3 regions of the Desulfotomaculum sp. genome follow, and region 1 is predicted to be linked to each of the others. Evidence: riboswitches for the same ligand, from Rfam matches in the RefSeq annotation. Region 1 holds a riboswitch; each other region holds the start of a gene.

The links. A riboswitch is a leader RNA that binds a small molecule or an ion and turns the genes downstream of it on or off. The one in region 1 is predicted to bind S-adenosylmethionine.
Region 2: another riboswitch for S-adenosylmethionine. It lies ahead of metK (methionine adenosyltransferase); the one in region 1 lies ahead of AC1U9Z_RS13915 (Vitamin B12 dependent methionine synthase activation subunit).
Region 3: another riboswitch for S-adenosylmethionine. It lies ahead of AC1U9Z_RS04690 (methionine ABC transporter ATP-binding protein); the one in region 1 lies ahead of AC1U9Z_RS13915 (Vitamin B12 dependent methionine synthase activation subunit).

Annotation. Positions count from the first base shown of each region.
Region 1 is NZ_CEVWQM010000025.1:136-10,169, forward strand. It holds gene AC1U9Z_RS13900 (L-lactate permease) at 515-2,179, shown strand; gene AC1U9Z_RS13905 (ASKHA domain-containing protein) at 2,198-3,844, opposite strand; gene AC1U9Z_RS13910 (homocysteine S-methyltransferase family protein) at 3,864-6,263, opposite strand; gene AC1U9Z_RS13915 (Vitamin B12 dependent methionine synthase activation subunit) at 6,253-6,939, opposite strand; SAM riboswitch class I at 7,014-7,121, opposite strand; gene AC1U9Z_RS13920 (BaiN/RdsA family NAD(P)/FAD-dependent oxidoreductase) at 7,183-8,439, opposite strand; gene ychF (redox-regulated ATPase YchF) at 8,614-9,714, opposite strand; gene AC1U9Z_RS13930 (sodium-dependent transporter) at 9,844-10,034, shown strand, end outside.
Region 2 is NZ_CEVWQM010000026.1:19,159-29,192, reverse strand. It holds gene AC1U9Z_RS14310 (S-layer homology domain-containing protein) at 1-1,028, opposite strand, end outside; gene AC1U9Z_RS14305 (ATP-binding protein) at 1,376-2,119, opposite strand; gene AC1U9Z_RS14300 (helix-turn-helix domain-containing protein) at 2,282-2,731, shown strand; gene metK (methionine adenosyltransferase) at 2,907-4,106, opposite strand; SAM riboswitch class I at 4,202-4,299, opposite strand; gene AC1U9Z_RS14290 (YlmC/YmxH family sporulation protein) at 4,423-4,698, opposite strand; gene murJ (murein biosynthesis integral membrane protein MurJ) at 4,754-6,325, opposite strand; gene AC1U9Z_RS14280 (S8 family serine peptidase) at 6,580-9,624, opposite strand; gene AC1U9Z_RS14275 (phosphoglucomutase/phosphomannomutase family protein) at 9,756-10,034, opposite strand, start outside.
Region 3 is NZ_CEVWQM010000005.1:158,398-168,431, reverse strand. It holds gene AC1U9Z_RS04725 (PAS domain S-box protein) at 1-1,435, opposite strand, end outside; gene AC1U9Z_RS04720 (Fur family transcriptional regulator) at 1,653-2,087, shown strand; gene AC1U9Z_RS04715 (metal ABC transporter substrate-binding protein) at 2,084-3,019, shown strand; gene AC1U9Z_RS04710 (metal ABC transporter ATP-binding protein) at 3,021-3,800, shown strand; gene AC1U9Z_RS04705 (metal ABC transporter permease) at 3,781-4,611, shown strand; gene AC1U9Z_RS04700 (hypothetical protein) at 4,715-5,185, shown strand; gene AC1U9Z_RS04695 (hypothetical protein) at 5,536-5,718, opposite strand; SAM riboswitch class I at 6,155-6,267, shown strand; gene AC1U9Z_RS04690 (methionine ABC transporter ATP-binding protein) at 6,371-7,393, shown strand; gene AC1U9Z_RS04685 (methionine ABC transporter permease) at 7,386-8,060, shown strand; gene AC1U9Z_RS04680 (MetQ/NlpA family ABC transporter substrate-binding protein) at 8,073-8,906, shown strand; gene sigK (RNA polymerase sporulation sigma factor SigK) at 9,060-9,758, opposite strand.

The DNA.
Region 1 (10,034 bases):
AGCCCCAAATCTGTGTTACTTCTGGCATTCAGAGCACATTTGATCGGAGTTATCAGAAACAGAGCTGCTAGAGCTAGAACACTCACTTGAATTTGAACAACTGGATGTCAATTGTTCTATTTCTTCTAGAGCCTTTGATGTACGTTTCTCTTTAGCCATTAATGTAACACCTCCTGTTCATAGATTGTCCAAATTAGACATTTTCACTCCTGTAAGGATTTACTATTTATGTCGGCCACATTGCCAACTAATGGAATGTTTTAATTTTTAAAAATATTTTTTATATAACAGAGGATTTTGACAAAACATGTTTAATATTAATATTAACGGTCTGACCATCAGATATCATGCCATACTATTATCAGATTTGCGTTGCATTTTAGGAAGTACGGCTCCCATTACCACAAGGTTCAAAGTTTGAGTATTACAAGGGGAGGTGATTTTCAAGTTTTAAGGCATTATTTATAACTAAAGAGGCAATCATAAATAACTAAAACTTGCAAGGAGGTCCTCTATGTTAGCTTTCATGGCCTTTGTGCCGATTTTACTAACGATTATACTAATGGCTGCTTTTAACTGGCCCGCCAAAAGAGCGTTACCCCTATCCTGGGCCCTCAGTGCCGGCATAGCTTTAACAGTTTGGCAAATGGATTTTCAACATGTTTTTGGCTATTCCTTATTTGGATTTTTAAAAGCCATTGACGTTCTTATTATTATCTTTGGAGCCATTTTAATTCTCAATACCATGAAAACTTCCGGTGCCATGACCACCATTAACAATGGTTTTAACGGCATCACCAAGGACCGTCGTATTCAGGCTGTCATTATTGGCTGGATGTTCGGTGCCTTCATCGAAGGTGCCGCTGGTTTTGGTACACCCGCTGCTATTTGTGGTCCCCTGCTAGTGGGTCTTGGTTTTCCTCCCCTGGCTGCGGCCATGGTAGCACTTATCTTTAACAGTACCCCTGTATCCTTTGGTGCAGTTGGTACCCCTGTATTTGGTGCCATGAGTACTTTGGCCGGAAACTTGAGCCAGGTAGGCGCTGATCAAGAAGTCTTTAAGTTACTAATGACTAAGTGGGTAGCAATTCCCCATGGTGTGGTTGGTGTATTTATTCCCTTACTGGGTCTCTGCCTCATGACCAAGTTCTTCAGTGAAGAAAGATCCATTAAACCTGGTTTGGCAGCAGCACCCTTTGCAATTTTTGCCGGTTTAGCCTTTGTCATACCTTATATTTTGACCGCTGCGTTCTTAGGACCTGAGTTTCCCTCTCTGGTCGGTGCTTTCATTGGACTGCCTATCGTTCTATTGGCTGCCAAAGCCGGTTTCTTAGTACCCAAGGATACCTGGGATTTCCCCCACAAATCCAAGTGGGAGGCTGATTGGAAATCTGTTATGGAAGAGAACACGGGTGATATTGGTGAGGCCAAAATGTCCCTGGCCAAGGCTTGGGCTCCCTATGCCTTAATTGCTATTATCCTTGTTGCAACCCGTATTCCCTCCCTGGGTTTAAAGGCCATGTTGGCCGCCCAAACTATTACTATCCCTAACATCATGGGTATTGAAAATCTAAATTATGCCTTACAATGGGCATATCTACCTGGAACCGTTCCCTTTATCCTGGTGGCCTTAATCACCCACTTTATTCACGGTATGAATGGCCAACAAATCAAGACTGCTTGGACCAACACCTTTAAGCAAATTACCGGTGCTGCCATTGCCCTATTCGCCGGTGTAGCCTTGGTTCAATTGATGCTTAACTCAGGTACCAACGCTGGCAACCTGCCCAGCATGATGACAGCGATGGCCCAAGCTGCAGCTGCTCTATCCGGGGATGCCTTCCCCTTCTTTGCACCCTTTATCGGTGTGTTAGGTGCCTTTATTTCCGGGTCCAACACAGTATCCAACATTCTATTTGCTTCCTTCCAGTTTGAGACCGCCAGAATTCTGGCCATGCCCGAGATACTGATTGTAAGCCTACAGATTATTGGTGGTGCTGTGGGTAACATGATCTGTGTTAACAACGTCGTTGCGGTTTGTGCCACAGTGGGTACCATCGGCGCAGAAGGTAAGATAATCAGAAGAAATGCCATCCCCTGCTTCATTTACGGCATCATCGTGGCTGCCATTGTAGCTGCCATGATTTACAGTGGATTCAACCCATTCCCAATTAAATAACCAAAACCCCCTGGATTTTTAAAGATCCGGGGGGTTTTTTAGCCTTTCGTATTCCTTATTCGGGAAATTGATTTGATCCAGGAACAACCCTTGATACCTTTCATCCATTGCCAGTTCCAAATGTTTAAAGGCTTTTTGCATATTCTCCGCCCTTAGTCTTTCACCGTAGGAAAGCAGCATCCTAATTGACCCTATTCCGGCGGCATTGCCAACCTGTTGTACCTTTGCTAAGGAGATGCCATTTAACAGACCGATTCTTTGGGCATTGGCCGGGTCTAAATAGTTCCCAAAACCCCCGGCCAGCTTTAACTCTGTTATATCTTCCGGTGCTATGCTTGCTTCTGTTAGGATCACCTTTATGGCTGCCGCCACTGCTGCTTTAGCAAGCTGCACTTCCCGAATATCCTGTTGGGTAATAAAAATGTCTTTCGTCAGATTTACGGCTCTTTCCGGGTGCGTTTTTAGTCTTTGTTTAATCTTAAAGGATATTACCGGGGAAAGTTCCTCTACCCCTTGGATACGGCCACTGCTGTCAACGATACCCAACCGCAGCATTTCAGCCAGGGCATCTACCAGACCGGAACCACAGATTCCTTCTGCCCGGCCCCCGCCGATAACGCTTGCATGCACATCAAAATCCATCGTAACCTTATCAATGGCACCGGACCTAGCTACCATGCCGTGCTTAATATTACCACCCTCCAGGGCAGGTCCCGCCGGGGCAGAGGCAGCCAGAAACTTTGCCCCTTTTTGCAGTAGGATTTCACCGTTGGTGCCAATATCCACCAGTAACTTGGTTTCATCGGACCAAGAAAAACCTTGGGCCAGACAGGCAGCCAGGGCATCGGAACCCACAAAACCACCGATCAAAGGTGGTAAATAACAAACTGCTTTGGGCACAGCGGTAAGTCCCAATTCCTCTGCCGTTTTATAGAAAGGTCCCTTGGCGTAAGGCTGAAAGGGGGCATTGGCCAGTCCATGTAAGGGAAGTTGCAACAATATGTGAATCATGGGAGTATTTCCTACCATGACAATTTCCCGGATCTGCTCAGGGTTAACCTGAGCCTCCTGGGCACAGGACAAGGCAAGTGAATTTAAACCTGCCACCAATGCTGAGCGAAGGTTTTGATAGTTTGCCTCTCCCGTTAAAGCATGGGACAGACGCGATATAACATCCGCCCCGTAGAGATATTGGCCGTTCCTTAGAGAGGCCACAGCCAGTCTTTTACCACTAAAGAGATCATATAAATAGCTAACCATCGTAGTGGTTCCTATATCCACGGCCAGTCCCAGCGGCGGATCGTCCCATTCAAACTTTTCTACAAAAACCCCTGCACGGTGCTTTAGCTCACCGTTTTTTTCTACCACAAAGGCAGGATCGGTAGGTATCCCCTGGGCGTGGCCTTCTGCCAAAATCACCAGTTCCCCAGAGGCTGGCACTTCCACTGTGCCAGCCTGATCAATAGGAGTTTGACAGGCTAAAACCCACTGCCCCTCCGTGTCAGAGGGCAATACCTTGACCAGGCATTTACCACAGCGGCCCGTACCCCCACAGGGGGCAGCCAGATCAATGCCGAGCAGTCTGGCTGCATCAAATACGGTTGTGCCCGGTGATACCTCAATTGATTTCCCCATTGGCTGAAAAACAATTTCTATTTTATCCAAGGCAAACCCTCTTTTGAAGTTAACATACCAATTTTTTAACCATATTTACTGCTTCCACCGCATCAACGGCATAACCATCGGCCCCGATTTCCTGGGCATATTGTTCCGTAACCGCAGCCCCACCCACCATTACTTTGCACCGTAGCCCCTGTTCTTTCACTTGCTTAATTATTTCAGGCATATTCACCATGGTGGTGGTCATTAAGGCACTTAAACCAATAATCTCAGCATTTTTTTCTGCTGCCACCCGGACAATCTCCTCATTGGGTACATTTTTGCCCAGGTCTATGACATCAAAACCATGGTTAGACAGCATTACCGAGACAATATTTTTGCCGATGTCGTGGATATCTCCCTTAACCGTTGCCATCACCACTGTGCCTGCTTTTTTAGAGGGCCCCTTGGCCAATTCCGGACGTAAATGTTCAAAGCTTTTGGTCATGGTCTCACCGGCCATCATTAACTGCGGCAAAAAGTAAATACCTAGCCCATATCTTCGTCCCACTTCCTCGATCCCAGGCACTAAGGCTTTATCCAACAATTCCATTGGCGATAGCCCTGTGGCCAAGGCTTCATCAATGTATGTCACAACATTATCTTTGTCCCCGGAAAGCACTGCCTGGTATAAAACTTCCAAGGGAGTAGTGGCCAACTTCTCTTGGGGCTTTGCCACTTGAGGACCGTTCGCTGCCTGTTGCTCCCTGGCAATGTACTTCTCAGCCCTGACATCCCGGGCCAGCAGCACGGCAGAGGCCCTCAGGGTTTCCATCATACGTTCATCCTGGGGATTTAGGATGGCTGCATCCAAGCCGGCATATAAGGCCATGGCAAAGAATGCCGTATTGATCAAGCCGCGGTTTGGCAGGCCAAAGGAAACATTGCTGACCCCCAAACTAGTGGTTACTCCCAGTTCCTTCTTTACCCGTCTAATGGCTTCGAGGGTTTGCGGTACTCCTTCCGGTTGGGCACTGACAGTTAACACCAGACAATCCAGCATCAAATCCTGTCTGGGAATACCCCACTCTTCGGTTTTTTGCACCAGCTTTCGCGCCACCTCCAGCCTACCCTGGACTGTGGCTGGAATACCTTGCTCATCCAGAGTTAAACCAATCAGGGCCGCCCCATAGCGTTTGGCCAGGGGTAGGATTGTTTCGATGCTACTTTCTTCACCATTGACAGAATTGATAATCGCCTTGCCGTGGTACAGTTTTAAAGCCTGTTCGATTACCTGAGGGTCTGTACTATCGATACATAGGGGAGCTTCTACCAAAACCTGAATGGCCTGAATGGCTCGCTCCATGGCCGAAATCTGGTCTACCCCGCCCACTCCAACGTTAACGTCTAAAATTTCCGCCCCGGCTTGTACCTGAGCCAAAGCATCCCGTCTGGTAATTTCCGTTTTCCCTGCACGAATTTCTTCTTGCAAAGCCTTTTTGCCGGTGGGGTTGAGACGCTCCCCGATGGCTACGGGTATACCCTGGGGATCAATGGTCACGGTTTTAACCCGGCTGGCTACCCTTAAACCAAAGGTTTTACTCCGGGGTTTTCTTTTAAGTTTCTTTACCCGGCCATAAATTGCCTGGATATGCTCGGGGGTGGTGCCACAGCAACCGCCCAGAATAGAGGCCCCATAGGTGACAAAACGCTCGGCATACTGGGCCATGGTCTCTGGTGTCTCCCGAAAAACGGTTTTACCATCCATAATTTCCGGCATACCGGCATTTGGTGAAACCAAGATCGGCAGGTTCGTACTTTCTGTAAGGGTCTGAACCACCTTTTCCAATTGACGGGGTCCCACTGAACAATTGACCCCAATGGCAGCAACACCAAGTCTTTCAGCCACCACTGCGGCGGTTTCCGGGTCGGTACCGGTAAAGGTGCGACCCGTTTCATCAAAGGTAAAGCTAGCCACCACTGGTACATTGCCGGCATCTGCAGCAGCAATGAGGGCTGCACGCATTTCTCCGATGTCGCCAAAGGTTTCAAAGAGGATTAAATCAACACCTGCCTCCACCATTGCCAGGCATTGTTCATAAAATTGCTCATAGGCTTGATCAAAGGTCATGGTACCCAGTGGTTGCAAAAACTTACCCAGGGGTCCCACTGAACCGGCTACCATTGCTCCGTATGGCCTGGCCGCCTCTTTCGCGATGATAACGGCCTGCCGGTTAATTTCTTTGACCTGATCAGCCAGGTTATAGTCCGCCAATTTTAATCCGATGGCCCCAAAGGTGTTGGTCGTTATGATGTCTGCCCCTGCTTCTAGATACAGTTTATGAATTTCCTTAATAATCTCGGGCTGGCTGAGGTTCCATTCCTCTGGACACCAACCCCCGGGAAGTCCCCTCTGTTGCAACAATGTACCCATGGCACCATCAATGATTAAAACTTCTTTTTGAACTCTTTCTCTAAAGGACAAATTCTTCTCTCCTTCCATTCCAGCAACGATATAGACAATCAGCCTTCTGACACAGGTCACATTTCCCACGTATTTTAGGCGGCTCTGGCACCCAACCAATAAAAAAACATAGGGATTTTGAGGGTTTCATCTGGCAAAACTCATTGCAAGCTATATTTATCTGCCACGCTTCAGCCAATTGAAGCACTGCCGGCAAATACTCCAGCGGCATGTCTTGATAACCAGGGCCTAGCTTGGCCGTGGCATATAATCCCCTTACTCTCATCTGGCGGGCTGCCAGGCCAATTACTTGCTCTGACAGTTCTTCCACCGCCACAGTTCCCACTGCATCCAGGATAACTCCCTTGGTTGTTTCGCCCTTATTAAATAACCGTGTCACTTCTTGTTCGATAGCTTCCCCAACTGTTACTGCCACCACGCTTACAGCACTAATTTTTCTTAATGCAGCATCTCCAAGCACAAGGTCAGGCATCGAGCCAATGGCAACCCCCTGCTGCTCTAGATAAAAGGGTACTTGATTAATTGCCGCCGTAGGTGTGGCTAAAACTTTCCCGGCTTGAATAACCGCTTCAATCTGCCTAAGCAATTCCGGCCAATGGTCCGTTGAATTTTTTATGCCCAGGTAACGAAGTACCTTGGCTGGTGGAATCTTTAAAGCTATTTGTGGCAGCAGCATATAATCCTCCAATAATTACCATAATAAAAAAACACCCAATAAGGGCGTTATGGGTGATCGAAATCCCGTCGCACACCTTATCTTTCAAGAAACAAAAGTCCCTGCAGGAGTTGGCACCGCCGCCATAAATGGCCGGTTGCCGGGTTTCATAGGGCCAGTCCCTCCACCACTCTTGATAAGTGCAAAATTTTTATTTTATTATTGTAATGTACAATAGGTTTAGCTTTTTCGTCAAGATATTAATTAGATAAAATTTGCCGCAGACTCCCCTGCCACATAGCCAGTGCTAAAGGCCACCTGCATATTAAAACCACCCGTCTGTGCATCCACATCCAGAACTTCTCCGGCAAAAAACAGACCTTTCATCAGCTTGGATTCCATTGTCCGGGGATTTATTTCATTTACTTTAATTCCTCCGGCAGTTATTGTGGCCTCTTGAATGGGTCTGGTACCGGTTATATGAATTGGCAAACCCTTCAATAAAGCAGTCAGATTGCTTATCTCGTGGTGGCTTACCCTATTTGAAGGACGCTCTAAGGGAATATCAACCAACCGTAGGATCACTTTGGTCAACCTCTCTGGTATGCTTTCGGCTAAACTATTTTTTATGGAACGCTTGCCGGCTTGGTCAAGGTTTTTTGTTAGTTTTTGTTCTAGGTCACCCAAGGGGTAGCCGGGGAACAAATCTATTTTTCCTTGGATTAAGGCCTGGCTATCCTTCTGACAGGCCAGTGCCACTGGTCTGCTTACCCGCAGAGCACCGGGACCCGAAAGACCCCAGTGGGTTACAATAACATCGCCAACCTCCGCTGCCATTGTTTTTCCTTTTTGATTGTAAAGGGTGATGGTTACGTCCTTTAAAGAAAGTCCCTGCACCTCTCGGTTGAGTATCCAGGGGTCGTTACAGGTAATGGAAACAGCCGCAGGCAACAATGGGGTCACTGAATGCCCCACCTGCCGGGCCAGCTTGTAACCATCCCCGGTGCTGCCAGTGGCAGGATAAGAAAGCCCGCCGGTGGCTACCACCACTGCTTTAGCAGTTACGACCTGGTCATTTATTTTGACACCCTGACAGGTTTGATCCGCCACCAAAAGAGAACTTACCTTAACGGCATAACTTATTTTCACACCAATTTGCTTTAGGTACCCAGTAAGTGCCTGAACCACATCGGCGGCCCGGTCACTAACCGGAAAAACCCGCCCTCTTTCTTCTACTTTCGTCTTAATCCCTAGGGTGCGTAAAAAACTTCTTAAATCTTCGCCTGAAAATCGGTGTAAGGCACCATAGACAAATTTACCATTGCCCGGAATATTGACAATCATTTCATTAATATCAGCACAATTGGTTAGGTTGCAACGTCCCCCGCCAGTAATGAGCATTTTTCTGCCCAGGGATTCATTTTTCTCCAGCAGCAGCACCCGTGCCCCCAGCATAGCTGCCCGGGCTGCCGCCATCATGCCAGCGGGGCCTCCCCCAACCACTAAAACATCCCATTTCAAATAAATCGACTCCCGTTTGGTGATTATGCCTTACTTGTTATATTTTAACTCAAGTAGGGGCTAAAGCATACTCATACTGGAAAGATCCTTCGCTAGCTCAGAATGACAAAACGGCTGGCTGAAGGCTGAAAAAGCAGCCCCTTGGCAGGGCTGCCATTTACCATATATGCAAAATTAAACATTAAATCTAAAATTAATAATATCTCCATCCTGTACGGTATATTCTTTACCTTCCAAGCGGAGGACGCCCTTTTCTTTGGCTTTGGCCATGGAACCAGTGGCCGACAGGTCTGCAAAGGCAATAACCTCAGCGCGGATAAAGCCGCGTTCAATATCGGAGTGAATCTTTCCTGCCGCTCTTTTGGCATCTGTGCTGCGCCTGATTGTCCAGGCCCGCACCTCATCCTCCCCAGCAGTTAGGAAGGAAATTAAACCTAAATATTCATAGGCTGCCTGAGCCAAACGATCGATACCCAATTCCTTGATACCCAGGTCTTCCATAAATAGTTCCCGGTCCTCGTCTGGCAATTGGCTGATTTCCATTTCTATACGGCCACATATCTCTATGACAGCAATGCCCTTTTCTGCAGCGTATTTTTCCACATTGGCCTTACCCGGGTAGCTTCCTTCCCTAAACTGGTCTTCATCAATGTTGATTACCAGCATCATGGGTTTCTCAGTCAAAAAGGCATAGTTTTTCAGAGTTGCTTTTTCTTCATCGGTTAAACCCAATTGGCTAATGGGACTTTCATCCTCCAAAGCCTGCAAACATTTCTTTAAGACTTCTAATTCAAAGGCGTTTTCCTTGGTAATCTTTTTACCCGACTGAATTCTTTCAATTCTCTTTTCCACCAGATCCATATCAGCCAAAAGAATCTCTACGGCAATGGTTTCTATATCCCGCATCGGATTAATCTCATCTTCCACATGGGGTACGTCTGAGTTCTCAAAGGCTCTTACCACATGAACCAATAAGTCAGCATTACGAACGGCACTGAGGAATTGGTTGCCAACACCCTTCCCTTCACTGGAACCCCGTACCAAGCCTGGTACTTCACTAAATTGAATCTGGGCAAAGGTAGTTTTACGCGGCTTGTACATGTTCACTAAAAAATCAATTCTTTTATCTGGTATTTTGGCAGATGCAGTAATGGTTTCGGTTTTACCACTGAGGAAATTTGATGTTTCCTGATTCGAGTTGGTCAATAAATTAAATATTGTTGTTTTTCCCACCATCGGCAGTCCAATAATACCACTGGTTAAATTGGTTGACACATTTATCACCTCTGTTGATGAGAATTTTACCATATAATTATTAAGTTTGCTATCAATATGGGCATAATTAACTTGGTTGGAGGAAGTTTATCCTTGGTAATACTTCATATATAACGGGTGGTGCATGAAATGGCTGCAGAACGTGAGACTTGGTCAGGAAAAACCGGTTTTATTTTAGCCTGTATCGGAGCAGCAATGGGGCTTGGCTCCATATGGATGTTCCCCTGGCGGATCGGTGCCCACGGCGGTGGAGCATTCATGATTCCTTATCTGCTCTTTACCTTTGGTTTAGGTGTTTTTGGTTTAATGGGTGAATTTGC
Region 2 (10,034 bases), on a different contig from region 1:
CTGGCTACCCTTGGGTAATTGGCTAAACCAGTGGTAATGACTTGGTTGCTTTGCTCTATCTGGGTATCCTCCCGGGTGGCTAGGGCCCCAAAGATATTTCCCTGTTTAAGATCCAAAGCCAACCAATCTACGGCAACACCCTGGGTACCAGTGCGTGTAACGTAGACACGCCCCCTGGCTTCTTTTAAATCTAACTCACTATTTTCCATCAGACGTAAGCCGGTGCCATCAGGAAATGTGATTTCTGCATCACTGCCCGCTGGAATTTTAACCATTTCTCCTGATCCTATGGAGGTTGAGCCTGTTATCTCAGTTGCTTTGCCACTGCCATTAATTACCGTAACAGTTCCCTTCAGCACCGTTAACTTACCTTTCAAATCTGTACGATACAGGTTTGGGTCCTGGGTCAATAAAACTCCCAGTACCCGAGCCAAATCACCTCGGGTGAGCGGTGCATCAGGCAGAAACTGTTTTTTGTCCGCAGACAGTCCTACCATGCCAGCCGCTAATCCTACGGCTACGGGACGGGCTGCCCAGTGATTAGGCCCCAGATCTTCCAGGACAGGTAGTGCTACCTGGGGATCTGGCTGTTTTGATAGCCGTAAAAACAGGGTTACACCTTCGGCCCTGGTAAGAAATGCATTGGGGCGAAAGGTATTATCCGGATAACCGCTAATTAGACCTGCTGCTGCTGCAGCTTCAATACTGGCCGCTGCCCAGTGATTGGCGTTTACATCCACAAACTGCGGTGCCGCGGCCACGGCATTAACTTTAACAGACCGCACCATTAATGCGGCAGCTTCCGCACGGGTTAAACCAGCATTGGGCCGAAAGGTTCCATCGGGAAAACCTTTGATTAATCCCTGGTTGGCTAGGTAGTTGATATACAATGTGTTATTATAGTCAGGGCTTACATCTGAAAATAGAGAGTTATTCCCCGAAGTACTTGCGAAAGCTGTTAAACTACCAATGAAGATCAAAGAAACCAATAATCCGCTTAAAATCGACATCCTCGTAATATTTTTCACAATTTCTCCCTCGCTCACGGTTACTCACTGCTTCTATTCAGTTTTTTAGGTCGTCTATATATCTGCAGAACCTTATTAATTCTAGGCATATAACACCTCCCAACGTAACCTTTATTCTATGGCCTATGACAAAGGTCTTAAAACAAATAAAGTGAGGAAATATTCTAACACTTTTGTTTTTATTCCTGCTTTTTGTAATATTTGTTTTTCGACATTATCCTCCATAATTACGACATACGGCACAAAATCAAATTAATGCTATGGCCAAAAATAAAACTATTTGTCAAAAAATGCCAAAAAACACTCTCGTTCTATAGCAAGAGTGTTTTTTGGCATTCCTTACCTAGTTAGCCCCTTATGGGAAAATGGATAAGGACGTTGGTTCCTGCGGGGCCAGTTTCTACTTGAATATAGGCATTATGTCTGTCAGCAATACTGTAGCAGACAGCCAAACCCAATCCGGTGCCCTGATCTTTGGTACTAAAGAAGGGTGTTCCCATCTTTTCAAGTACCTCCGGCTTAATGAACTCCCCCTGATCTTGTATGGCTAAAATAATTTCTGCATTCTGCTTAAATGTTTTTATAGTTAACACTCCACCAGTTGGCATAGCTTCCAAACCATTTTGGGATAGATTCATAATCAGCTTAGTAATTTCTTGCTTATTTAAAACCAGGTTTGGAATAACGTCCAATTCAAAGATCACATTTATGTTAAAACTACGGGCTTTAGCTATAATTTGCGGCGATAAGTCTTGTAGGATAACATTTAAGTTATGCAATCTCAAATCCCCTACAATTGTTGGGTCCAATAAAAGTGCTTCAGTAATAATAAAATTTACTCTATCCAGTTCTTTAATCATTATGTCAAAATCCCTCTCTAAATTGGAATGTTCCTTTTTTTTCATAAGCAATTGCAGCAGCCCCCGAACGGTAGTCATCGGATTGCGAATTTCATGGGCAATTCCCGCCGTTAGCTCCCCTGTTAACTTTATTCTTTCTAAATTTTTGTTATGCTTTATTAAGTCTTTATACTGCATCTTATCTTCCATGATTCTCGTTAAGTTAAATTTAACATTACCATTCATAATCATACTCAAAGTTCCCTCCAAATATTGTAAATAATACCTAATCATATTTTCAATGTGAAACATTGTCAAGTATTTTGATTTCATTATGAAACAACAGATTGAATTAGAAAAACCCCCGATTATAATTTATTCGAGGTGTATTGTGTGGGGATTTTCAGAAAAAGAATGAGGCAATTAAGAGAAAGTCAAAATCTTACCCAGCAGGCCTTGGCCGAAGCCTTAAATGTTGGCAAGTCTGCCATTGCTCTATATGAGACAGAAAAGCGTCAGCCTGACCCGGATACTTTAAAAAAACTAGCTCAATTTTTTGGTTGCAGTATTGATTATTTGCTGGGGCTTAGCAATGACTACAGAAGCGATATTTCCGTTAGTTCAACTTTCCCCACCTTACCAGAGGACATGCAGTCCTTTGTGTCAGACAGGAATAATCATAAACTGATTAAGTTAATCCAAACCATTAAAGCCGAAGGTTATTCTAACGAGGTCATTGAAGAATGGCTACTCTCTTTGAGCAACACTCTTAATTTAATCAAGAGTTCCTATCAACTTGATAAAGTTCCAGCGACTGACGATAAGTTGTTGGTGCAAGAAATGAAAGAAAAATACAAGAAATAATTACGAAGACTGGCCTATTAATCAAAAAAGCACTTCATCCTGTGGGAAGTGCTTTTTTGACGTGCTTTGTGGGGATTCGATCTTTGAGGTGGTCTGGGGGTCTGACCCCCTCAAAAAAAGAAAAGCACCTCATCCAAAGAGATGAAGTGCTTTTTCGACATTTTTTACCGGGGTCTTACTGGGGTTTGACCCCTGCTTCTGCCCGTAAAATCTCAGCCTTATCGGTCCGCTCCCAGGGGAGGTCGAGATCCGGACGGCCGAAGTGGCCGTAGGCGGCGGTTTGTTTGTAAATGGGGCGACGCAGGTCCAGGGACTTGATGATGCCAGCGGGACGCAGGTCGAAGTTTTTGTTGATTAGGTCGCTAATAACCTCGTCGCTGACTGCACCGGTACCAAAGGTTTGCACCCTCACGGAAACTGGGCGGGCTACGCCGATGGCGTAGGCCAGTTGTACTTCGCATCTCTTAGCAAGACCAGCGGCCACTACGTTTTTGGCCACGTAACGGGCAGCATAGGCTGCGGAGCGGTCCACCTTGGTGGGATCTTTGCCGGAGAAGGCGCCGCCGCCGTGACGGGCCCGGCCGCCGTAGGTATCCACAATAATTTTACGCCCGGTGAGACCGGCGTCGCCGTGGGGTCCGCCGATGACGAAGCGGCCGGTGGGGTTGATCAAGAAACGAGTTTTCTCATCAACTAATTCGGCCGGCAGTACAGGTAGGGCTACTTTTTCTATCATATCCTGCCGAATGGTTTCCAGTTTAACTTCTGGATGGTGTTGGGTGGAAATGACTATTGTGTCAATCCGGGCAGGTTTGTCGTCTTCGTATTCCACTGTAACCTGGGTTTTACCATCGGGACGTAAATAGTCCAGCAGACCAGACTTACGAACCTCTGCCAAACGACGGGCTATGGTATGGGCCAGGGAGATGGGCAGGGGCATTAATTCTGGTGTTTCATCGGTGGCATAACCAAACATCATGCCTTGGTCACCGGCACCAATGGCCTCAATTTCTGCCTCGCTTATTTCACCTGTTTTAGCTTCCAGGGCCTTGTCTACACCCATGGCAATATCCGGGGATTGTTCATCGATAGCCGTTAGCACTGCACAGGTGTCCCCATCAAAACCGTATTTAGCACGGGTATAGCCAATTTCTAAGACCGTCTCCCGCACAACTTTGGGGATATCTACATAGCACTGGCAGGATATTTCTCCTCCCACCAGTACGAGTCCGGTAGTGACAAAGGTTTCACAGGCTACCCGGGCCAGCGGATCTCTGGCCAGAATAGAGTCTAAGATAGCATCCGAAATTTGGTCGGCCACTTTATCTGGATGGCCTTCAGTTACGGATTCAGAAGTAAAAAGTTTTCTGCTCAATGGAATACCTCCCTCTATAACTTTTCCCGCTCCCATCAAAAATAAACAAACCCCTCCGGAACGGAGAGGTTATATTTTCCCAGCCTTCCTCAATCACCTCATCTGTCAGGAATAAACTTCCCGCAGGACTTGGCACCTTACGTGAGGTTGCCGGGTTTCATCGGGCCAGTCCCTCCACCTCTCTTGATGAGCACGAACATTAGCAAAATTGCCAGATTAATTTTAGCAAAGCAGACACATTGTGTCAAATAAAATCTATTAAACTTAGTGTTATCCTAAGAGATAACGCAAAATGACATAGGTGATGGTTTAAAACCTAAAGCCCATTGCCGCCATTTTCGGTATGAGAACTATCCATGGGCTGTAACTCCACCAGCACCGTGTCAACACCAAATTTTTTAACTTGGTTCCAGGGAATTACCATATCCCGCCCAGACCTTACCAGACCAAAATAGCGTCGGGGAGCCTCCAGCACAATGGCCACTACACTGCCTGTTTCCGGGTCTATATGCAGGTCCTTCACCGGACCCAGTTTAGCTCCATCGTTTAAGTTAACAATATCTTTAGCAGATAGCTGGGTTGCTTTAATCATAGCTAGCACCTCCTAGCCCTATGCTATGCGCTAACAGATGCATTGGTGCGTCAACTTAATCCCGGGAGGTGCGTAATTTGCTAAGAAATTTTCCCGCATAGCGGGTGATCATCTTGGCCTCATCCATACGCAATAGGAAAACCGCCAATACAAAGACCAGTAGGGCCGCCGCAATGCTGGCTCCCACTTGAACCGCCAAACCCAATGTGCCATAGGCAGCAAAGACACCAGCCCCGGTGGCATTTACACCCCAAGCCACAGCCGCCATGGCCGTGGTGGCTAAGGCAGTTTGCCAGAGAAAAGTTAGGGCACTGGCATTCCACAGGCCGGGAATCCTTTTATTAAGAAACCAAGTCAACATCACGGTGTTAATTAGGGAAGCAATGGAATTGGCCAGGGCCAAACCGCCGTGCTTCAAGGGACCAATCAGCAAGAGACTAAAGGCCAGGTTTATTGCCACGGTGACAGCCATTAATTTAACCGGTGTTCTTGTATCCTGCTGGGCGTAAAAGGCCCTGGTTAAGATAATGTTGGCTGCCTGTCCAACCAGCCCGATGCCATAGAAAAACAGGGCCATGGCTGTCATTTCGGTGGCCCTGGGGCCAAATTGACCGTGTTCAAAGAGCAGTTTAATTACCGGGGTGGCCAGTACCATCAGGCCCACACCGGCAGGTAAGGCAAAGAGGATTACCATGCGAATGGCCCGCAGCACGGTTTCCGCCAGTTCCTGCTGTTTACCCTGGGCTGCCAAGGTGGTAATGGTTGGATAAAAGGCGGTACCAATGGCCAGGACAAAAAAGGTAATGGGCATTAGAATAATGCGGTTGGCGTAGTTTAAGGCTGAAATACTGCCTTCTGCCAGGCCTGAGGCCAAGACCCGGTCAATGATCAGGTAAATCTGATTGAGTGAGGTTCCGATGGCCACCGGCATAACCAGATAGAGAACCTTCTTGACGCCGGGATGATGACGATCCAAGGTAAAGCGGAACGTAAAACCAACTTTTTTCAGCTTGGGCACCTGCATCAATGCCGCCAGCACAAAACCCAAGACCGTTCCGGCGGCCAAGCCATCAATACCATAAATACCACCCAGGGTCAGGGCAGAAATGATAATGGTCAAGTTGGTCACGCTAACACTAAGGGCAGGGATGCCAAAAACCTGATTGGCATTGAGCAGCCCTTGGAAGACGGTGGATAGGCCATAAAATACCAGAATCGGCAACATAATTACCGTTAGGCGGCTGGCTAAACTGGCGGTTTCTGCGCTTAGGCCAGGGGCGGTCAATTTAACCAATAGGGGGGCCGCAAAGATGCCGCCAACGGTAACGATGGTGAAGATAATTATGACCATGGTAATTACTGTGTTAAAGAGTCGCCAAGCCTCTTCCCTTTGACCTTTGGCAACATATTCGCTAAATACCGGTACCACAACGGTGGCCAATGCTCCAATGACAATGGCGAAAACCGCATTGGGAATATTGTAAGCCACCACGTAGGCATCGGTAACATTGGTGGCACCAAACATATAAGCTATGACCTGCTCCCGCACAAATCCTAAAATCCGTGAGAGTAGGTTTATGACCGCCACCACCAGGGTGGCCCGGGCAATCATCTTTCCAGTGGACAAAATACAAAACCTCCCGCGTCATAAATACAACAAGAGTAGTATATTCTACTTCCCCTCCCCATATCCTGCAGTCTTCGACAAACAGGGGAATAAAAAAGAGGTGTCGCTCGCTACCGAAAAGTAGTATTGCGACACTCCCCTGTTCAAGATCCTTCGCTATCACTCAGGATGAAACATTGTTTGTGGTGCCATGGCCCCTGACCGCCCCCCAGGGATACCCTAAGCCAAAAAAGCTGACGGCCGATGGCTGATGGCTATTTATTATTTGCTTTATAATTGATCAACCGCACCATAACCGTGGCGGCTTCGGCTCTGGTAGTAAGGGCTTTGGGGGCGAATTTACTGCCATCCTGTCCCCGCATAAGGCCCTCTTGAACAATGATGGAGACAGAATTTTTAGCCCAGGGGGAGACGGAGGTGACATCTGTAAACTGTGCTAAAAAAGTATCTCCGCTGGGTAAGGGCTTATTGTTGTTAAAACGCATGGCCCTTACCAGCATGGCCGCCATTTGCTCTCTGGTGATGGGGTCGTTGGGACCGAATCGCTCAGTACTGTAGCCTGCCACGAGGCCCATCTGCACAGCGGCCCCCACTGCATCGGCACACCAGTAGTTAAGTGGAATGTCTTTAAACTTAACTCCCCCGGCACTTTCCGTCAAACCTAAGGCCCGCACCAACATGACGGTAAATTGACCTCTGGTCACAGTTTCATTGGGTCCAAAGGTGTCGGGGGTTAAACCCCGTACCACATGGCGGGCGGCCATAATTTCGATATCGTTTCTGGCCCAATGCTTCGCTATGTCGTTAAAAACTCGGCTGGCTTCTAGGATGGCAAAGGACCCTAAGCGGTTGGTACTAAAAACTGCCTGTCCTGTATCCGGATTGTAGTCGGTACTGATAAATTCCCAATAACGCAGCATTTCATTAAATCGGTACGATCCCAGCTTGTTGATATCCAGACCAGCGGTGGAGCCAATGGGTGACGTAATGGTTATCTTAATCGGGTTTATGGAATTACTGATGGTTAGTTGGTTACCATCGGGCCACACAATGGTTGTACGAATATCCACTAGTTTCCCCACCGCCCTTAAATACATATGGGCATCCTGGGCAGGCAGGGACTGTTCTCCCACAGACCACAAGGATACTTTGATCTGCAATTGGGCTCCTCTTTGATCATTGATCAACCTTTTAAATTCTGTAAAGGGTATTTCCACCGTCAGACCAGGAAATTTCATTTCCACCGGTCGGCCATTTTCAACAAGGTCTGCGGCCAGCCCAGCTCCAAAGGCCAGAATCAGTGGCTTGTCCTTGACACCATCACCAATAGGTGCCGTTAGGGTCACCTTGCCGGTATTTTTGGATATCAGTATGGCAGTTTTGACTTCTTGATCCGAAAGAGGTGCTGCCAAATAAGGTGAATCCTTGGGCAATTCCTTTATGTCAATCCGCCATATTTTACCATTGATTGGATTGATGGTCAGCTGGACCTCGGCCTCCAGGGGTAGTTCTGCCCATTGAATTTCATGTTCCCCCACATAGATTTTAGCTTCGTCGTAGAGATTCCAACGGGTACCGTCAAGGATAACCAGTTGATTATTTCCTTCTTTGGACTGAACTTTACTGGTCAGAGTGGCATAGACCGCATCGATATGGCTAACCTGACCTTCTCCATTATAGGTTAAGTAGCATTCCGCCCCCGGTGGGATTTCCTCGGGTTTGACATTTTTTTGTTCATCACTGCTCACCAATCTTATACTGGTTTGGGAACTTACGGTTATGCTTTCGCCATCGGTAAAGCTTAACTGCTTGTCTTTAACTTCTTTTAAGGTGCCCTGGGAGGGCAAGGTGCCGTATACCAAGGCAAAGGGTTGTGGACCTTTAGAAACATCTTGTGCTGTGACTTCCAGTGTATAGATCGCACCCTTTTGGGTTTGGTCAATAATAACCTCTTCGGTATTATTTAATCGATCACCATTGATATAGCCGTTGCCCCAGTATATTTCCTTGCCGTCCGGTCCAGTAATCTTTAAGTCTAGGTCATTGACTAGATCCTTACCTAACCCTGGGGTTTTGGGGTAATCGGTATAGACTAATACTGCTTTCATTGGTTTACCATTGCCGGTAAAGGTATGGGTTGCTTTTTCGCCGGTACTTAGACCTTGTCCCTCCAGATTTTTAAGATCAGCCTTTTCCAGGGCAATCAACGTCCGCTCGATATTCACCCTGCCAAAACCTTGATCATTTGCCGCTACTCCCTGCAGCCAACGCGTACCGAAGATCAGCAGTGCCTTGATCCTGGCGGCACTGGGAGCTTGCCCCTGCTGTACGAGGTATTGCCGCAGCAGGGCTAAAGAACCAGCGGTCAGGGCAGTGGACATGCTGGTGCCGCTCATATAACTATAGTTTTGGTTGTAAATACCGATGTAGTTGTCCTCCGGTCCGGATTGGCTTTTCCTGGTGGATAAGATCCAGGTTCCCGGTGCCAAAACCTCCGGTTTAATACGCCCATCCAGGGTGCCCCGACTGCTAAAGCCTGCTACTTGGTCCGGGTTGTCCGACGTGGTATCCACATTGCGGATTCCTTCGGTGGATCCCACCGTGATCGCATTTTTAGCCGCCCCCGGAGAACTCACATAGGGTTTACTAGTGTTATTGCCATTTCCTGCAGATTTGAGAACCACCATGTCTGGATGCTCCCAAACAAATTTATCTAGACTGTAGGTATCCCAATCATAAACACCGTCGCTGAAGCTAGCCCCCCAGCTATTGACATGAATCCTTGGTTGTCCCGGTGCCTTATAGGCATCTAATAGAAGTTCATAAACCGACGGAATGCGCAAGGTTTTATCCTTTTCATTGTAGGTGGCTTGAAAATATAAGCCTGCTTCTGGGGCAATACCCTTGATGGCGCCCTGGGATTTAGCCCCGGAACCTACAATACTGCCAGCAACATGGGTGCCATGCCCGTTGGGGTCCCGCCAGCCATCACCACTGAAATCCTTGACCCCCACCAAACGCTCTTTGATATCCTGGTGCAGGGTTTCCTGTTTTCCCGCATCCAACCCGGAATCTGCCACGGCAACTACCTGTCCTTTGCCCGTAAGTCCCGTGCTATTCCTACCCTGCAGTGCCCAGAGAGCTGGCACTCCCATAACACCCGCGGCCAGGTTGTTTTCCAGGTGATAGGTGCCCGCTGCCTCGGCCCAGACTGGCCAGGGCAGCATTAGGAGTATGATTAAGAAAATAATAAAACGAATCAAAGTCCGGTGTTTGCCCTGGTTTAGAATGAAATACAATTTATCACCTCACCAAAAAAGCACAAAAAAAGGTACCATCGAAAGATTTTCGACAGCACCCTAACAAATTCCTTTATTTTTTTCTATACTTAAAGCCGCTTTGTTAGGTTTTTTCATTTAGCCAAATAAGACTAACTCAATTTTAACAAAGATTTAACCTCTTGTTGCAGCTTTTCCTTCTGTTCCAGGCTATTTGCCTCTGTATAAATCCGAAATAGTGGTTCTGTGCCAGAGGGACGGATTAGGACCCAGGCACCATCGGCGAGCACCAACTTTACCCCGTCCAATGCTATTTTAGCGACAATTTTTTGCCCATCCAGTTCGGTGGGGCAAAATTCCTTTAATTGTTCTAAGATGGTTTCCTTGAGTTCCGGTGTGGTATGAATATCCAGCCGCTCACTATAAAGCCT
Region 3 (10,034 bases), on a different contig from region 1:
TGGTATGGGCAACCTGGATGATCCTACCATCTTTTCTTTGTCTTACTGTTTCATAATTGTGCAGTCTTCTCCCGTTGCGGACAGCATCCATAATTTCTTCCTCACATCTGTTATTGTCTGGACATAAAAAAGAAAAGTGCCGGCCAATGGCCTCTTCTTCGGTGTAGCCATAGATACGTTCTGCCCCGGCATTCCAACTGACAATGATACCCCGGGGGTCCTTACTGATGATGCCATCGTCAGAGGACTCCACAATGGCAGCCAACTGCCGCAGCTTTATCTCATTTTTCTTCCTTTGTGTTATATCTTCCACAAAGGCAATGGCTTGAATAAACTTTCCCTGGGCGTCCCGTATGGCTGTCACAGACATATTAGCCCAAACTACTTTGCCGTCCTTCCTGATATACCTTTTTTCCATTTGATAGTAATCTAATTTGCCGGAGGCTAACTGACGGTAATAAATCATATTCTTAGCTATGTCATCTGGGTGAGTAACTTGACGTGTATTTACGCCGATAAAATCTTCTGTCGAATAACCTAATATATTTTTCAAGGCTGTGTTGCCATGCAGCACCGTACCCTCTCCGTCCATAATACCAATCCCAGTAAAGGATTTTTCAAACATCGCTTGAAACCGTGCTTCACTGGTCTCAGCCGCCTGCTGCATTCCCTTTAGGTGGGTAATATCTTTAGCCACAACAAAAACACAAGACTTGCCGTCCAGTTTGATCATACTGGCAGATCCCAATACTACATTGATCTCCCCGGAAGGTCTTCTAAAATAAACTTCTTCATTATGAACCGAACCATATTCACGCAATAACTGAAATAATTTGTCGTGATCTACGAAACGCAGGATACTGTTTAATTGCATTACCGTTTTACCAATGACAGCTTCCCTGTGGTTACCCGTGTAAGCCAACCAACTGGCATTGACATCAATAAAAATCAAATCCGGTAGGGATAGTATGGCCATTATATCCGGGCTGGCATGGAAAATCTTACAAAACTTTTCTTCGGAGGCTTGCAGAGATTTTTCAACTTGTCTTTTTTCCTTGCGTAGCTTGGCTTCCCGCAGTTCCCTTTGGATGGCAGGAATTAAGCGGCTCAAATTACCTTTGACGATATAGTCTTGGGCACCGGCCCGTATGGCCTCCACCGCTGTTACTTCGGATATTTGACCGGATAACATAATGAAGGGCAGCTCAAGGCCCCTTTCTCGAATCATTTTCAAGGCCTCTAAACCACTGAACTGTGGCAGCACATAGTCTGATAGAATAATATCCCAATCCACTGACAGGGCCTGGCTCATCTCCTGTCGGTCCTTAACCCACCGGTAGCTGAACGCATACCCTCCTTCTCTAAGCTCTCTTAACAATAGATGCAGATCGTCTTCCGAATCCTCTATAATTAAAACCCTCAGCTTTAGGTTCATTATAACCTCCGAGAAAACAGAAATATTTTGTTTAATCTCTCTCTTCATATATAATTGGCTTTTATAATTGGCTTTACTTTCTACCCAATGCATTAATTTTCCTTTTTTATTTATATGTCAGAACTATTATTTCTCTTTAAAGCATTGACATATTTTCTTGTTGGTTATAATAATTAATAGTAGATAAGAAATATTCCTATTTAAGAAGGTGAATGCTTTGCAGGAGTTACAGCTTTTAATCCAACAGCTAAAAGAAAAGGGCGTCAAGGTAACCCCCCAAAGGCAAGCTATTCTTAGCAGCTTTTTGGGTCCTGAAAATAAACATTTAAGTGCCGAGGACATCCATTTGGCCATTGCAAAAACCTATCCTACCATTAGCCTTGATACGGTTTATCGAAATCTTGGGATGCTTCGGGACATCGGCATTTTAAGAGAACTTAATTTAGGCGAGCGACGGGTTCATTATGAATTAACGAGTAATATCCACCATCACCACCTGATTTGCACCCAATGTGGTGATGCCCAAGAGATTCATTATTGCCCGCTAAAGTTTCTCGACCAAGATAAAGTCAATAAATTTAAAATACTAAGCCATTCCTTTGAAATTTTTGGTTTGTGTGAAAAGTGTACTAAGAAAGGGGGATTATTGTGAAAAGAGTAATTTTAAGCATGCTGGCTCTTATTTTTTTAGTCCCTGTTGCCATCGGCTGTCAAACAAATGGCAAAAATCAGCCCGACCAGGCAGAAGACACGCTAAAAGTATATACTAGCATCTACCCCCTCTATGATTTTGCTAAACAAGTGGGTGGTACGAAGGTTCAGGTGGAAAACATCGTGCCTCCTGGTGCAGAACCCCATGATTGGGAGCCCAGTCCCCAGGACATGGTAAAAATGACCAAAGCCAATGTGATCATCCTAAGCGGTACCGGTGTGGAACATTGGGGCGATAAAATTTTAAATACCCTGGATAGGGAAAATATAACGATCATTCAAGCTGGTCAAAGGCTCAATTTAATAGAAGAAACACATGCCCACACGGATTCACCTGAACATCATCTCCATGACCCTCATGTTTGGCTTGATCCATTACATGCCAAAATAATGGTAGATGAAATCCTTACAGGCCTAGTCAAGGCTGATCCCAACAATAAGTCCTATTACCAGGCCAATGCCAACCAGTTTCAACAGGAATTGGATAAATTACACTTAGAATATCAAGAAAATCTGGCTAAGACCAAGACCAAGGAGTTTATTACCTCTCACGCTGCCTTTGGCTACCTAGCTAAGCGCTATGGTCTGATTGAAATACCGATCCGTGGGCTAGCAGCAGAAAGTGAACCCAGTCCCGCTGATATGGCTGCCATTATTGAACTGGCCCGGAATAAAAATATTGATACCATTTTTTTCGAAACCCTCGTTAACCCCAAAGTCTCTGAAACTCTGGCCAGTGAATTGAAGGCAAAAACCCTGGTACTGAATCCCATCGAGGGGTTATCTGAACAAGAATTAGCAAGCGGTGAAAATTACCTATCTGTGATGAGAAAAAATCTTGCCAATTTAAAAATTGCTCTAGGAGCTGAATAAAATGAATAAGGAAGATATCATAAAGATTGAAGGGATGACTTTTACCTACGTCTGCCACCCGATCTTAAATAATATGCATCTGCGTGTTGCCGCAGGGGATGTGGTAGCCATCACAGGACCAAATGGTTCCGGTAAATCCACCCTGCTAAAACTAGTCTTGGGGCAGTTAAAACCTTCTGCTGGTTCCATCAAGGTTTTTGGCAGCGAAGCGCATAAGGTAAAGGACCGCTACCGCATCGGCTATTTGGCCCAAAAGGCCACAGGTTTTAATAGCCAATTTCCCGCCACCGCCCGGGAGGTGATCCGCTCGGGCCGGGTTCCTAGGCGAGGTCTGTTCCATCCCTTATCAAAACCAGACCACCTGCTGGTGGACCAGGTTTTGCAACAGGTGGGCATGACAGAATTTGCTGACCGACCAGTAGGCACCCTTTCCGGCGGGCAGCAGCAAAGAATCCTTTTGGCCAGGGCCTTGGTCTCGGAACCTGAGCTTTTAATCCTTGATGAACCAAACACCGGTGTTGACCGTGCTGCCTTGGATTCTATGTACCGTCTTTTAAAGGAACTAAGCCTGCTGCAAGGTATCACCATGTTAATTGTTTCCCATGAATTGGCGGGCTTAGGATCTTTGGTCAGTCACCAGGTTTGCCTGGATAAACATATTTGCAGTTGTTCTTGCCACCAATATAATGATCCAGAAAACCAACTAAAAAACTGCAAGCGACGCATTACCAGTCAGCCCACCAACACAAAGGAGCCATGTTATGGAAATTTTACAGTATGAGTTTATGCAGCGGGCACTGTTAGCTGGTTTTTTAGTGGGCCTCATCTGCCCCATTGTTGGTTTATTTATCGCCCTGCGGAGGATGTCTATGATTTCTGATGCTTTATCCCATGTCTGCCTATCCGGTGTGGCAGCGGGACTAATGACAGGAATTCACCCGATCTTAAGTGCATCGCTTTTTGCAGTTGGCGGCGGGCTATTGCTGGAAATGTTACGCAAGCTATACCGTGGTTATTCGGAAATTTCCATTGCCATTACTCTTTCCACCGGGGTAGCTCTGGGTGCCATCCTTTTAGATTTAGGCAAAGGCTATAGTGCCAATTTTATGAGCTATCTCTTTGGCAGTATTGTGGCCATCAGCGTGGATGACTTAAAAATCGTCTCCCTGCTGGGTATTGCCATTTTACTCTTAGTTCACCTCTTAAAGAAGGAATTATTCGCCATTTCCTTTGATGAGGATCATGCCAGGGTCAGTGGTATTCCGGTGGATGCCATCAACACTTGTTTTACCATTATGACTGCTATCACCATCGCCTTAGCCATCCGAGTAGTGGGTATTCTATTGGTATCTTCACTGATGATATTGCCGGTGGCCACAGCCATGCGTTTGGCCAGCAGTTTCCGTGGTGCTATGCTATTATCCATTTTGTTCGGTGAAACAGCTATCTTTATTGGTGTCTTTGCCTCCTTTTACATGAATCTGGCACCAGGAGGTGCCATTGTCATGACCTCTGTCATTCTGTTGGTAAGTAGTCTGGTTTACCAACAGCTCAACCGTAAAATGGCAATATATAAAGGAATTGTATCTTAAAAACCGAGGTCTCGGACCTCGGTTCTTCTATTGGGGTGCTTATAAATTACATCCTATCTGTAAATAATATGCTATATTATCTGGAGAAAATTGGAGGGGTAAAATGGAATTTCTACAAACGTGGATTAATCCTATTTATGCTATTGTACTATGGGTATTGGTTTTTGTTTTAATTAAACCACAAAGAATTAAAGAATTATTACCCATCGGCATCATAGCCGCAGCTATATTATTCATGGTTGAATATGTTTTAATTTCACTTGGCCTAATCCAGTTTAACAAAGGTTGGGTATTAGTTGCCGGGGTCCCTTTATTAAATCCCCTTTGGGGTGCAGCGGCAGGAATACTCGTAATAAGTTATATGAAAGATGACTTTAGTAAAAAAATCCCAATATTATTATTTTTTACTATCATTGCAGAAATTGCTTCTTATGTCGCCATTAAAGTTGGTAACCTTTCCTTTTTAGGAAACTACAGCATACTCTATGATTTCCTGCTTAATTTTGTGGTTCTGTTAATTTTAACCCAAATCTGTGAGGGTTTATATGGCAAACGAATATATAAGCACATTTAATAAGAAGGGGAGTGTCACTGACAACTACTGAAAAATAGCTAGGCGACACTCCCTTTGAAAGTTAATCCCTGCAGACTTTAAGGGACCGTTATAATACTAACCAAACATTGTAAATCTAAAACATTAAGCCATAAAGTTTGCGAATAATCCGATGGGCAAAAAAATTCTCTGCCGAAGCAGAGCAATTCATTGCGTAGATTATGTGAACTATATTTTTGCCCGAAATACAGAATTTATTCCTGAATTAATCATTCTTGGAAGTAAGTTATAAACAGTTTTTCAGTAATAATAACACGTTATCCACAGAGTTACCCACATTTATCATGGTTATCCACAGTAATCACAGGATTTTATAAATGATCAATGGCATCCTCCACTATTTTTCGATTGTCAAACAAACGCATCAGCCTTTTTATGTCTTGCTCGTAACGGATGATATCTTCTATCTCTTTTAATAGTTCTTCCATATCTTCTTTGGTAAACAGGGGTATTAAACCTTTTAATTCCTTAGGGTCCATATCGGGGGAAAGCATCTCTCTCACTTCCTTATTTAAAGGTATGACAAAATATTCAAAGACCCCAGGAAAAGTTCCCGAAAGAAACAAGTTCTTCCTTTCACTTGATTTTTTCAAAATAAATAAAAACGGCCGGAAAACGGCCGTTTTTATTTATACATAGGTAACCCCAACACTATTATCCGGAGGTGGTTTCACCGTTTTACGGTCCGTCGAATACTTGGGAACTTGCTTATGTTTTCCATTATCCCGGGACTTTAGTCTGCGGCTCATAGCAACCCCTCCTTTAAATTTAATCATTATTATTTTCCTTCTTTATAAGAAGAATCATGCAAGTTTGTGGACGGTAATTTTTTCTGAGGTGTAAAAGTTTTTCCAAGTTGCCTATAAATAATCATTGACAAATTTAAAGACATAGCATAAAATCATCATTAGTCAATTTAATAATATATTCTTCTTATCCAGAGAGGCTGAGGGACTGGCCCTGAGACGCCCGGCAACCTTCTTAGAAATTTCTTGAGAAAGGTGCTAATTCCTGCAGAAGAACATTCTTCTGAAAGATAAGGAGGGGGCATAGGTATATTATGGCCTCTTCTGGTCTGCCCAGAAGGGGCCTCATTTATTTAGAAACGGGCACACTAAACTCAGCAATCAAGGAAGGTTGATATCATTGATAGAAATTAAAGACCTAACCAAGATTTATCATTCCAGTGCCGGAGATGTTAAGGCCCTGGACAGTGTAAGTTTGAGAGTTCGCAAGGGCGAAATTTACGGTATCATTGGTTTCAGTGGTGCCGGTAAAAGTACCCTGATACGCTGCGTTAATATGTTGGAAAAGCCTACTTCCGGCAGTATTAAAGTAAATGGTCAGGAAATGACCAAATTAAGTGAAGCAGGACTAAGGGCCAGTCGCCAAAAGATTGGTATGATCTTCCAACACTTTAATCTATTGTCATCACGAACAGTCCATGAAAATGTCTCCTTCCCTTTAGAGATAAGCGGTGTGGACAAAGAAACAAGCCAAGAAAAGGTTACCAAATTATTGGAGTTGGTAGGCCTAACGGATAAAGCCAATGCCTACCCCAGCCAACTATCCGGTGGGCAGAAACAACGGGTGGGCATCGCCCGGGCCCTAGCCAATGACCCCATTGTACTGCTGTGTGATGAAGCTACCTCGGCCCTGGACCCTGCTACAACCAGCTCAATTCTAGAGCTGTTAAAGGATATTAACCGCAAACTGGATCTAACAATTCTGATGATTACCCATGAAATGAAGGTTATTTCAGAAATTTGCGATTCCGTGGCGGTCATTGAAAAAGGGAAAATCATTGAAGCCGGCTTGGTCATTGATGTCTTCACCCAGCCCCAACACCCAACCACCCGACGTTTTGTCCAAACTATCATTAATACCGATGTACCAGACAAAGTTAAGGAACGCCTACTAGAAAAGGGTGAAGGGCAAATCATACGAGTTTCTTTCATTGGTGATACCACCGATGAACCAGTGATTTCAACTCTGGTCAAACAATTTGATGTAGATGTTAACATCCTTTACGGTAATATTGATCAAATTCAAGATACAGCCTTTGGTATGTTAATTATTGAGTGTATGGGTTCCCATATAAGTTGCCAAAAGGCAGTGACATATTTGCAGAAACAGGGTTTAAGAATTGAGGTGTTAAAGGATGTCTAATGAAGTTCTCTCCCACCTGTCTAATTTATCACCTGAAATCATTAAAGCTACCTGGGATACCTTATATATGACAATTGTATCTGTGGTCTTTGCCTCCGTTCTAGGCATCCCCCTTGGTGTGATTTTAGTTATTACCGACAAGGGTCACATAAAAGAAAATTTGACACTTAATAGGGTTTTAGGATCCATCGTGAACATCTTTCGCTCCTATCCCTTCATTATTTTATTACTGGCCCTGGGTCCCTTTACCAAATTTGTGGTGGGCACCACCATCGGAACCACCGCGGCCATTGTACCCCTCACCGTTGCCGCCGCTCCCTTTGTGGCTAGAATGGTGGAAACTTCTTTAAAGGAAGTAAACTGGGGGGTGGTCGAGGCTTCTCTGGCAATGGGGGCCAGCACCTGGCAAATTATTCGCAAGGTACTGCTTCCTGAGGCCCTGCCTGGTATTATTTTAGGTACGACTATTACGGCCATTGCCGTGGTTGGTTACTCTGCCATGGCCGGTGTCGTGGGAGGAGGTGGCCTAGGGGATCTGGCCATACGTTACGGCTACATGCGGTTTGATTCAGTAGTAATGGTAACCACCGTGGTCATTCTAGTTATTATGGTTCAAATCATGCAAACCCTTGGCAATATACTTGCCGAAAAATTTAACAAAAACTAAGGAGGAGTTTCCGTGAAAAAGAAGTTTGCGTTACTGTTAACTTGCCTGCTATCTCTCAGCCTGCTGCTGGTTGGCTGCGGCGGCGAAAAGGAACAACCACAAGCTGCTAATGATGATAAAGAAGCGAAGGTATTAAAGGTTGGCGCTACCCCGGTACCCCATGCTGAAATATTAAAAATAGTGAAACCTATTTTAGAGAAGGATGGCATCCAACTGGAAATCGTGGAATTTAACGATTATGTACAACCCAACCTGGCCCTTAATGACAAGCTGCTGGATGCTAACTACTTCCAGCACCTACCTTACCTTGAAGAATTCAACAACCAAAAGAGTATGGAATTAAGCTATACTGCCAAAATTCACTTTGAACCAATGGGTCTTTTCTCCAAGAAAATTACCGCCGTCAGCGAATTTAAAGAAGGCGACAAAATTGGTATTCCCAACGACCCCACCAACGGTGGTAGAGCCCTGGCTGTTTTAGAAGAGGCTGGTCTGCTGAAACTTAAGGAAGGCGTTGGCATCAGTGCCACAGTACGGGATATCGTAGAGAAGAAAGTAGAAGTTATTGAATTAGAAGCTGCTCAACTCCCCCGTTCCGTCGATGATCTAGCTGGTGCAGTAATTAACGGTAACTTTGCCGTCCAAGCCAACTTTGTTCCCACCGATGCCATGGTGGCCGAAGATGCTCAATCTGAAGCCGCTGACACCTATGGCAACATTTTAGCCATCCGCAAAGGGGACGAAAACCGTGAAGAAATCAAAAAACTGACCGAAGCTTTAAAGAGCCCAGAAGTTAAGAAATTTATCGAAGACACCTACAAAGGTGCCGTTGTAGCAACATTTTAATCCATAACCGCAAGTCCCCCGGAAAACTCCGGGGGACTTTGCTTTTAGCCTTTAGCTGTTACCCGGTTAGCTATCTTACCCTGAAAATAGCCGTGGGCCATGGGCTTTGCCGCCTTTCAATGTTAGATACAGCTAATAGCTGACGGCTGATGGCTAGGAATGAGACATTTCTTTGTACAGCTTATGAATGGAGCTGCTTTCAATGCGGGAGATGAAGGAACGTGAAATGGCTAGCTGCTGGCCTACCTCCCGTTGGGTATATTCCTGACCGCCATCTAGGCCGTATCTTAATTTTATGACTGCCTGTTCCCTGGGAGATAGTTTTTGCAGGGCCTTTTCCAGTCTTTCCACTTCCAAACTGGTTTCTACCACCTCATCCACCGGGGTATCTTCGTTCATCAGGGTATCTTGCAATTCCAAAAGTCCCCCATCTTTATCATAATCCAGAGGTTCTGAAATGGAGATGGTATTTCTCATGGTCTTTTGTTTGCGCAGCACCATCAGCATCTCATTTTGAATACAAACCCCGGCATAGGTTGAAAACTTTCTGGCTTTGGTCATGTCAAAGGTATCTACTCCCTTAATTAAACCAATTACACCAATTTGAAAGAGGTCTTGTTTTTCCACACCATTGTCTTTTAACTTATTGGCAATCTTAGCAACTAATCTTAGGTTCCGTTCTATTAATACCGTTTTAGCCAATTTATCCCCTTTGGCTAATCTTAATAACCATTCCCTCTCTTCCTCGGGGGATAAGGGATCTGGCAAACTGCCGGATGAAATATAGGAAACCAAAATTGCAATGCCATTTAAAACCGAAAGGGCTATTAAGGTAATGATACCTGCGGTCACTTAGCATCCCTCCGTAACAAAAATACTTATCTACTTTATGCTACGTGGGAAACGATTAAAATGTGCTTGTTCACATAAAAAAAGTAGTTAGAAAGTTCTGGCGAAGGATTTTCAAGTAAATTCATGGAAATAAGAATTATGTCGAATAGAGGAGGGTTTTATGAGGAGAATATAGTTATATTTTTTAACCGTGTGCGTGTCCCTTTTATAAAAACCTTCTTATGTTTTTGGTACATGCACATTTTTTCACTTGATTGTTAATTTTTCTTTAAGTCT